3 regions of the Janthinobacterium sp. GW821-FHT03C08 genome follow, and region 2 is predicted to be linked to each of the others. Evidence: predicted binding sites of a transcription regulator. Region 2 holds the regulator's gene; each other region holds the start of a gene.
The links. Region 2 encodes FNR, which switches genes on or off when oxygen is low (the NO sensors DNR and NnrR bind a similar motif). Its sites were predicted from a motif close to TTGATNNNNATCAA; they were not measured.
Positions count from the first base shown of each region.

Region 1: a site for FNR is predicted at 1,092-1,105, ahead of ubiU (ubiquinone anaerobic biosynthesis protein UbiU). Genes of this name have one in related genera too.
Region 3: a site for FNR is predicted at 1,129-1,142, ahead of paaA (1,2-phenylacetyl-CoA epoxidase subunit PaaA). Genes of this name have one in related genera too.

Region 1 covers NZ_JBWKUP010000007.1:292,400-295,673, reverse strand. Annotated here, with positions in the region: gene AC07VL_RS12315 (ribonucleoside triphosphate reductase) at 1-470, opposite strand, end outside; gene AC07VL_RS12310 (hypothetical protein) at 590-1,006, opposite strand; gene ubiU (ubiquinone anaerobic biosynthesis protein UbiU) at 1,169-2,206, shown strand; gene ubiV (ubiquinone anaerobic biosynthesis protein UbiV) at 2,216-3,112, shown strand; gene ubiT (ubiquinone anaerobic biosynthesis accessory factor UbiT) at 3,133-3,274, shown strand, end outside.
Region 2 covers NZ_JBWKUP010000009.1:243,728-247,001, forward strand. Annotated here, with positions in the region: gene AC07VL_RS15130 (response regulator) at 1-1,120, opposite strand, end outside; gene fnr (fumarate/nitrate reduction transcriptional regulator Fnr) at 1,370-2,128, shown strand; gene AC07VL_RS15140 (FixH family protein) at 2,131-2,655, opposite strand; gene ccoG (cytochrome c oxidase accessory protein CcoG) at 2,709-3,274, opposite strand, start outside.
Region 3 covers NZ_JBWKUP010000001.1:513,056-516,329, reverse strand. Annotated here, with positions in the region: gene paaX (phenylacetic acid degradation operon negative regulatory protein PaaX) at 30-959, opposite strand; gene paaA (1,2-phenylacetyl-CoA epoxidase subunit PaaA) at 1,226-2,215, shown strand; gene paaB (1,2-phenylacetyl-CoA epoxidase subunit PaaB) at 2,242-2,526, shown strand; gene paaC (1,2-phenylacetyl-CoA epoxidase subunit PaaC) at 2,541-3,274, shown strand, end outside.

The DNA of each region.
Region 1 (3,274 bases), on a different contig from region 2:
TCGTAGCGCAGGCTGTCCTGGCGGATGTACGGCGCCATGTAGGTGTCGAAGGAACTGAAGGCCTGCGCGCCGGCCCACTCGTTTTGCAGGGTGCCGAGGAAATTGACGATCTGCCCGATGGCGCTCGACATGTGCTTGGGCGGGCTTGACTCGATCTTGCCCGGCACGCCGTTCAAGCCTTCGTGCAGCAGGGTGCGCAGCGACCAGCCGGCGCAGTAGCCGGCCAGCATGTCGAGATCGTGGATGTGCAGGGCCGCTTCGCGGTGCGCCGCGCCCACGTCCGGCGGATACACCTGGTCCAGCCAGTAGTTGGCGATGACCTTGCCCGACACATTGAGTATCAGGCCGCCCAGCGAATAGCCCTGGTTGGCATTGGCATTGACGCGCCAGTCGCTCCGTTCCAGGTATTCATTGATGGACGCGGCGACATCGACCTGGCCGCGCGGGGTGGGAACTGCGTTTGTCGTCATGAAACCTCCAATAAACACAACATGCGGTGTTTTCATGGAGATTAGTCACTAAATGTAGTGGCGTCAAAGGGCGCGCGCAGCGGCTTGCCGAATCCTTGATGCAGGTGAAAAAAAGCGCCTCAGCGGCTTTTTTTCGCGCCCACCTGGCGCAGGATCAGCCAGGCGGCGCCAAACCAGGCAGCGCCGCAGAGGGCGATGCCGACGACGGAGGCGGGCAGCACGTGCATCCAGATTTCCAGCGCCGAGTAGGTGCTCCAGCTGGCCACGCGCGCGTCGAAAGTGACGTAATTGGCCAGCAGCCAGTACACGGCCAGCATGCCTGTGCACAGGCTGGCCTGGCGCAGCGCGGACACCTGGCGGCGCGCAAGGACAGCTTGCAGGAACAGCAGCAGCACGCCGGGCCAGGCGCCCAGCACCTCGGGCGACAGGATGGAGAGGGACTCGGCATCGTAGCCGTCGGCGGGCGACGCCCACTGTATTTGCAGCACGGTGAGGAACAGGGTCAGCAGGAAGATGAGCAGCGGTTTGCGGGGCATGGCGGTCGGGGGAGCAGGGGGAAAGGTGGGGCATTTTACAGCCAGGTCAAGCAAGTTGAAGGTGCGCCAGCCGTGCGCGCATTCCTTCACCTGCGTCAAGGACTGGGCGGCATGGGCGGGGCTATAGTCTGCACCCTGAGCCGATACAGGACTGAGAACACCATGATGCTTGAATCAACCCCCGCCACCTGCGGGGCCGGACCGCTGGAACTGGTCTGCCCCGCCGGCAGCCTTCCTGCCTTGAAAGCGGCCGTCGACAATGGCGCCGACACCGTCTACCTGGGCTTTCGCGACGCCACCAATGCGCGCAATTTCGCCGGCCTCAATTTCGACGAAAAGGCCATCGCCGAAGGCGTGCGCTATGCCCATCAATATGGGCGCAAGGTGCTGCTGGCGCTGAACACGTATCCGCAGCCGCACAACTGGGCCGTGTGGCGCAGCGCCATCGACCGCGCCGCCGAAGCCGGCATCGACGCCATGATCGTGGCCGACCCGGGCCTGATGGCCTACGCGGCCCAGCACCAGCCGCAGCTGCGCCTGCACCTGTCCGTGCAGGGCTCGGCGACGAATTACGAGGCCATCAACTTCTATCGCGAGCACTTCGGCATCGCTCGCGCCGTGCTGCCGCGCGTGCTGTCGATGGCGCAGGTCGAGCAACTGATCTCCAAGACGGACGTCGAGATCGAGGTCTTCGGCTTCGGCAGCCTGTGCGTGATGGTCGAGGGGCGCTGCGCGCTGTCGTCATATGCGACGGGCGAGGCGCCAAATACGCACGGCGTGTGCTCGCCGGCGAAATCCGTGCGCTGGCTGGAAACGCCGAACGGCCTGGAATCGCGCCTGAACGGCGTACTGATCGACCGCTACGCGCCCGGCGAAAACGCCAGCTATCCCACCCTGTGCAAGGGGCGTTTCGAAGTCAACGACGAAGAGTATTACGCCATCGAGGAGCCGGCCAGCCTGAACACCCTGGCGCTGCTGCCGCAGCTGATCGCCATGGGCGTGCGCGCCGTGAAGATCGAAGGACGCCAGCGCAGTCCCGCCTACGTGGCGCAGGTGACGCGCGTGTGGCGCGAAGCGATCGACGCCTGCCGCGAAGGCAATGCGCGCTACGTCGTCAAGCCGGGCTGGATGGCGGCCATGGACAAGCTGGCCGAAGGGCAGCAGCACACCTTGGGCGCGTATCACCGCTCCTGGAAATAGAGGATGAACATGTTAAAACTATCTTTGGGCCCCTTGCTGTACTACTGGCCGCGCGCTACCGTCTTCGAGTTTTACCAGCAGATGGCCGCCACGGCCGTCGATATCGTGTATCTCGGCGAAACCGTGTGTTCGCGCCGGCACGAGCTGCGCCTGGCCGACTGGCTCGATATCGCCGACATGCTGGCCGCCGCCGGCAAGGAGGTGGTGCTGTCGACGCAGGCGCTGATCGAGGCGGGCGCGGAACTGGCGACCCTGCGCCGCATCACGGGCAATGGCCGCTACATGGTCGAGGCGAACGACATGGGCGCCGTGCACTGCATGGAAAAGGGGGGGGCCTTCGTCGCCGGTCCCCATTTGAACCTGTTCAATGGTCCCAGCCTGCAATTGCTGGCGCGCCTCGGTGCGCGGCGCTGGGTGATGCCGCTGGAAATGGGGCAAGCGGCGCTGGCGGAAATGCAGCGCCAGAAGCCGGACGGCCTGGAGACGGAAGTCTTCGCCTATGGCCGCATGCCGCTGGCCTTTTCCGCGCGCTGCTTCACGGCGCGCAACCGCAACCTGCCGAAGGACGATTGCGGCTACAGCTGCCTGGAAGAGCCGGACGGCCTGCTGCTGCGCACGCGCGACGAAGTGCCCTTCCTCGTGCTCAACGGCACGCAGACGCAGTCGGCGCTCGTCTACAACCTCGTGCGCGAACTGGACGCCATGCGCGACATGGGCGTGGGCGTGGCGCGCATCAGCCCGCAGGCGATGAACACTGAAAAAGTCATCGCCATCTTTGACCGCGCCCGGCGCGGCCAGGTCAGCGGCATCGGCGCCCAGGCCCAGCTGGCGGCCTGCCAGCCGGCCGGCGCCTGCGACGGCTACTGGCATGGCCAGCCCGGCATGGAACAGCGCACCGCCCATTGATCGCCTCGAAAGGAACTACCATGCAAGAGCAACTGGAAAGACTGCCCATTCCCGTCCCGGCGCCCGTTGCCGCCACGCCCGGCCCGTGCAAGGGGGGACCGTCGTACCGCCTGCCCGAACCGCTGGCCGAACTGCTGTCCAAGCTGCCGCCGTATCCCGCTT
Region 2 (3,274 bases):
CGCGTTCCTGCTCCAGCTCCAGGGCGCGCGTCTCGACCTCCTGCTGCAGCCGGTCGCGCTCGCTCATCAGGCCGTTGAACGCCTCCGTCAGTTCGCCGATCTCGTCGCGCTGCTGCACCGGCACGGGGGTAAAGCGCTTGCCCGAGGCGCGCAGGGACAGCAGCGTGTCGCGCAGGCGCACCAGGGGCGACAGCAGGCGCACGGTCACCCAGCCCAGCACGGCCGCGGCCAGCAGCGAGGCGCAGATGCTCCACAGCACCAGGCGCGACAGCACGCCGTCGAATGGTTCGAAGGCATCGGCCACGGGCAGCGAGGCGGCCAGCAGCCAGTTCACCGACTTCAAGCGCTTGAAGCTGTTGACGCCCGTGATGCCGCGGCTGTTGGTGCTGACCATGCTGCCTTCGCCGTCTTCCTTGAGCAGCTGCGTGGTGACGACGTTGGCGCCCGCCGCGCGCGGCTGCAGCAAACGGCTGGGGTCGGGATGCAGCACGTAGCGGGGCACGGCTTCGCGCGTGAGGATGAAAAAATAGCCGCTCTTGCCCACCTTGGCCGTGCGCAAACGCCCCAGCATGTTGTCCTTGTACAGGCGCAGCACGCCGATGACGATGCCGGCCACCTCGCCGTTGTTGTCCAGCACGGGGGCGACCATCTGCACGATGGGCAAATGGCTGGTCTTGCCCAGCATCGGTTCCGTGATCATGGCCTGCTTGGTGCGCATGACGGTCTGGAAATAGCCGCGGTCGGCTACGTCGGTGCCGTTGCGCCCCTGCACCTCGGGCACGTTGGCCACCACCTTGCCCTGCGTATCGAGCACGAGCACGTCGTCGAACAGGGCCAGCATGGTGCGCTGCGTGTAGTAGTCACGCAATGCGCCGGCGTCGGCCATCAGGGCGGGCGGCTGGTGGCGCGCCGTCTGGGTGACGATGTCGAGCAGCATGGCCAGCTTGTCGTCGAGTTCCTCGGCCGTGCGCTCGATCAGCGCCGTTTGCTGGCTCAGCAGCACTTGCGTGAAATCGTCGCGCATGTGCTTGACCTGCACCACGGTGACCACGGCGATCATGGCGATCGAGGTCAGGCTGGTGGCCAGCGCGACTTTTGCTTTAATGCCGAGAGGCTTCATGATTTCCTTTGAGTACCCGGAGGCACAGGCGGCAGATAATGCTGTCAGGAATTTTCCTATCAATACTTCAACTTGGCAAGCGCAGGCCGCGTAATTTTCCGCGCTGGAACGGGCTTTTGACGATGTTGCCATAAAATTAAATGCCGGACGTCGTTTATTCAGCGAAATTACGGTGAATTGCCGTGAAATTGGCACATGGCAACGCACTATGCAGTAAACTTGTTATTGCATTTTCTAAAAGGGTCTGACATGACAGAAGCGCTACTCTCTCCAGCCGTGCCCGCCGTGAACGTGGAAGCGTTGCGTGCGCGCTGCTCGACGTGCAGCATGCATCAATTGTGCCTGCCGATGGGACTCGACGTGGGCGACATGGACCGGCTCGACCAGATCATCGGCCGCCGCCGCAAGGTCGCGCGCGGCGCCTCGCTGTTCCGCATCGGCGACTCGTTCCAGAACCTGTACGCCATCCGCCTGGGCCACTTCAAGACGTACCAGATCAATCCAGGCGGCGAAGAACAGGTGACGGGTTTCCAGATGGCTGGCGAACTGCTGGGCATGGACGCCATCAGCGCCGACCGCCACCACTGCAATGCCGTGGCGCTGGAAGACAGCGAAGTGTGTGAAATCCCGTTTTCCAGCCTGGAACAATTGCTGGGCAATATGCCCACGCTGCTGCGGCATTTCCATCGCATGATGAGCCAGGAAATCACGCGCGAGCAAAGCGTGATGCTGTTGCTGGGCAATATGCAGGCGACGCAGCGCTTTGCCGCCTTCATCGTCAACCTGGCGTCGCGCTACGAGGCGCGGGGCTACTCGGGCAGCAAGTTCCAGCTGCGCATGTCGCGCGAGGAAATCGGCAATTACCTGGGACTGACCATCGAGAGCGTCAGCCGTTTATTGTCGAAATTCAAGAAGGAAGGCTGGCTGCGCGTCTCTAATCGCGAAATTGAAATCCTGCAGCCCGCGAAATTGAAAGCCATTACGGCCGGCACGGATACTTGTAAATAGGCCTACAGTTCCTCGTCCGCGTGCAGCGCGATGCTGCGCTGCAGGGGCCAGGTCCAGATGCCGGACAGGCGCCATTCGCGCTTGTCGTTTTCCACCAGCACCTGCCAGCGGCTGCGCTCGAGCATCGGCAGGGCCACCGAGAAATTGCCGGCCGCATCGGGCTGCACCAGCAGCCTGATATCCTTCTCCGGCAACGTCGCATGCGCCAGGTGCAGCTGCAAGGGCGCCTGGTAAGCCTTGCCGAAGCTGTGCACGGCGCCGCTCAGGCGCGCCTGCGCCACGTCGTAGGACAGGCGCGTATCCATCGCCAGGTTGCTGGCAACCGTATCGCGCCGCAAGTCCTGGTTGATGGCCTTGCCCTGCTTGTAATAATCGCCCACCACCAGCGCGTCCGGCTGCGTAAACGCGATATACGCCATGCAGCTGCCGACGACGACGGACAGGCCGGGGCCGACCATCAGCAGCCATGGCCAGCGATGCTTGTACCAGGGCGCCACGGGGGCTTGCAGTTTCAGACTGTCGGACATTTTATTCTCCTGTTTAAGCGGCCAATCCCCATGCGGGGATTGGCCTTCCTACATTACCGCGGCACGATGAACACCGCGTTTTCCCGCACATGCAGCGACGGGTCGTCCAGCGATTGCAGTTCGATGGCAATCTTGTTCGAGCCCTTCTCGCCCACGCCGTGCGGCACGCGCAGGCGGATGGGCCAGCCCAGGGTTTCCGTCGGCTGCAGGGTCACTTCGTCGCGCGTCAGCAGGGTCAGGCCCGGCAGGCCGGAGACGCTGATCCTGAAATGCTGGCTTTGCTCCGAGGTGTTCATGATCTGCAGGCGGTAGACGTTCTCGATCATGCCGTCTTCCACTTCGCGTCCCATGGAGCCGCGGTCGCGGATCACGTCCATTTTCAATGGCGTGCGCAGGGCCAGCGAGGTACACACGGCGATGATGATCAGGGCCAGGATGGACGTGTAGATCAGCACGCGCGGGCGCATGGCGCGCCGGCGGATCTGCTGCGAGTTGAAGTTGTTTTCCATCGCATGGTCGGTACTGTAGCGTACCAGGCCACGGGGCCGGTCGACCTTGTCCATCACGCTGTTGCAGGCATCCACGCAGGCGGCGCAGCCGATGCATTCATACTGCAGGC
Region 3 (3,274 bases), on a different contig from region 2:
GGCCCTGCAACGCCGCCATGGATGTTTTCTCAGGCGTTCAGGCCGCCGAAACGTTCGTAGAACCACGGCTCCACGTCCGGCGCCTGCGCGTCTTCGCGCCGCAGGGTGGCCAGGATATGTTCTTCGGCCGCCGCATGGGTGATGCGGTACAGGTCGCGGGCCAGGGCGTAGGCTTGCGTGCCCGGCCACGGCTCGGGCAGCAGTTCGACGGGCAGTTGCGGGTCGTGCAATTGCACGCGGCGGTAGGCGTGCGTCAGCAGTGAACGGATGACGAACGCTTGCTCGGGATCGAAGGCGGGTTCTTCCTGCAGCAAGGTCAGCAGGGGCTGGAAGCTGGCGATGAATTTTTCGTAGCCGGCCATCACTTCCGACAGATCCCAGCATTCGCCCACCATGTCGCGCAGGGGGCGCGTGCTGACGCCCGGCAACTCTGTTGTGTGGCAGATATACAGCTTGCCCTGCACCTCGTTGCGCACGAGGATATCTTCCAGCGCGTCCCCATTGCTGGCCGGATGGCCGAAGATGCCGGGCGCGATCAGTCCGTAGCCGGCCCACAATAATTCCTTGCGCAGGGCGCCCCGCTCGGCGGCGCCGATGCTGCCGGCCGGGCCGATCACCAGGGTCCAGCTGCCATCCCAGTGCACCACCAGCGGTGCATAGATGCGGCGATACGCGCGCTCGAAGCGGGCCAGCGCCTCCGGACGGATCGTATAGGCGCTGCGGCGGCCATCCCTTTGCGAACTGAGCCAGCCCTCTTGGGCCAGGCGGAACACGCTGGTACGCAGCAGGCGGTCGTTGACGCCGAATGGCGCCAGCAAGTCGATCAGGCTGCCCAGCCAGATGGCGCCGCCGCGCGGCACGATGGCATCGCCAAAAATCGTCATCACCAGGGATTTCGAGCGCGGTGGGTCGCTTTCCAGGAAATCGGCTATCCATGCCGTGCAGCGGGTGTTCTTCATGTGGTTCCGGTCTGGCCGTGTTGCGGTCATTTCAATAAAAGCAGCAGTTTACTTGGCTGCGCGGGTAGCGCGGCAATAATTTGCCGGGCGCACTGGTAGGGCCCCGGAGTGTTTTCTCATAAGCAATATCATACGCACAAAAAAGCGGCACAAGATACGAAATTTTAAAATGATTCACATCAAGTGTATGCAAATCGTTTTTTGTATCGTATTATCTGTTCATCGCGCTGCGCTGCTGCGCACATCACCGACATGGGAGACACATCATGTACGCACAAATGGTTGAAACCGGCCTCAAAAATGTCCGTTCCATCGACGACATGGGGCAGGAAGAACGCGCGTTCCAGGCGCGCATCGACGAAGGCATCAAGATTGAGGCCAAGGACTGGATGCCGGACGCCTACCGCAAGACCCTGATCCGCCAGATTTCGCAGCATGCGCATTCGGAAATCGTCGGTCAGTTGCCTGAAGGTAACTGGGTCACGCGCGCCCCCACCCTGAAACGCAAATCGATCCTGCTGGCGAAGATCCAGGATGAAGCGGGCCACGGCCTGTACCTGTATAGCGCCGCGGAAACCCTGGGCGTCTCGCGCGACGACTTGCTCGCTGCCTTGCACTCGGGCAAAGCCAAGTATTCCAGCATCTTCAACTATCCCACCCTGTCGTGGGCCGACATGGGCGCCATCGGCTGGCTGGTCGACGGTTCCGCCATCATCAACCAGATTCCCCTGTGCCGCTGCTCGTACGGTCCGTATGCGCGTGCCATGATCCGCGTCTGCAAGGAAGAATCGTTCCATGCGCGCCAGGGCTACGACATCATGATGTCCCTGTGCAAGGGCACGCCGGCGCAGAAAGCCATGGCGCAGGATGCCTTGAACCGCTGGTGGTGGCCGTCGCTGATGATGTTCGGCCCGTCCGACGCCGCTTCCGTCAACAGCGCCCAGTCGGCGCAATGGCGCATCAAGCTGTTCTCGAACGACGAATTGCGCCAGCGCATGGTCGACCAGACCGTGCCGCAAATCGAATACCTGGGCCTGACCGTGCCCGATCCCGACCTGAAATTCAATGCCGAAACGGGCCACTATGAATTCGGCGAGATCGACTGGTCCGAGTTCAACAATGTCCTGAAGGGCAACGGCCCGTGCAACCGCGAGCGCCTGCAAACCCGCGTCAAGGCATATGAGGACGGCGCATGGTTCCGCGATGCGCTCGTCGCCTACGCCGACAAGCAAGCCGCAGTCAAAGCGGCAGCGTAAATATACATAAGATAGGGGAGAGCAACATGAGCAAAGAATGGCCATTGTGGGAAGTTTTCATCCGCAGCCAGCACGGCCTGGCGCACAAGCATGTGGGCAGCCTGCACGCCTCCGACGCCACCATGGCGGTCAACCATGCGCGCGACGTCTACACGCGCCGCAATGAAGGCGTGAGCATCTGGGTGGTGCGCGCGGCCGACATCGTCGCCAGCAGCCCCGGCGACAAGGGCGCCCTGTTCGAGCCGTCGAACAGCAAGGTGTACCGCCATCCCACCTTCTTCCCGATGCCGGAAGAAGTCAAGAACCTGTGATGGGAGCGCCGGCAATGGATGACAAAGTTAACTACTTGCTGCGCCTGGGCGACAATGCCCTGATCCTCAGCCAGCAGCTGTCGCAGCTGTGCGGCAAGGGACCGGCGCTGGAAGAAGACATGGCGCTGACCAACGTGGCGCTGGACTTGCTGGGCCAGACGCGCCTGTGGTTCAGCTATGCGGCCGAACTGGAAAACGCGGGCCGCGACGAGGACGACATCGCCTTCTTGCGCGACGCCCACGACTTCAAGAACTGCCTGCTGGTCGAGCAGCCGAACGGCAATTACGCCGACACCATGATGCGCCAGTTCTTCTTTGACAGCTGGCACTACTTCCAGCTGCTGGAATTGGCGAAATCGACGGACGCGCGCATCGTCGAAGTGGCGCAAAAATCGATCAAGGAAGTCACGTACCACCTGCGCCGCAGCGGTGACCTGATCGTGCGCCTCGGCGACGGCACGGCGGAGAGCCATGCCAAGACGCAGGCCGCAGCCGACAAGCTGTGGATGTACACGGGCGAGATGTTCAAGTATGACGCCGTCGACCAGGCCATGGTCGCCGCAGGCGTTGCGCCGCCATCGGATATCCTGCGCCAGGCTTTCCTGGAACACGTAGCCGAAATCTTCGCCGAAGCCACTCTCGCCATGCCGGCGCCCGACGCCTGGATGCAAAAGGGCGGCAAGCAGGGCACGCACACGGAGCACCTGGGTTTTATCCTGGCCGAGATGCAGTTCCTGCAGCGCGCCTA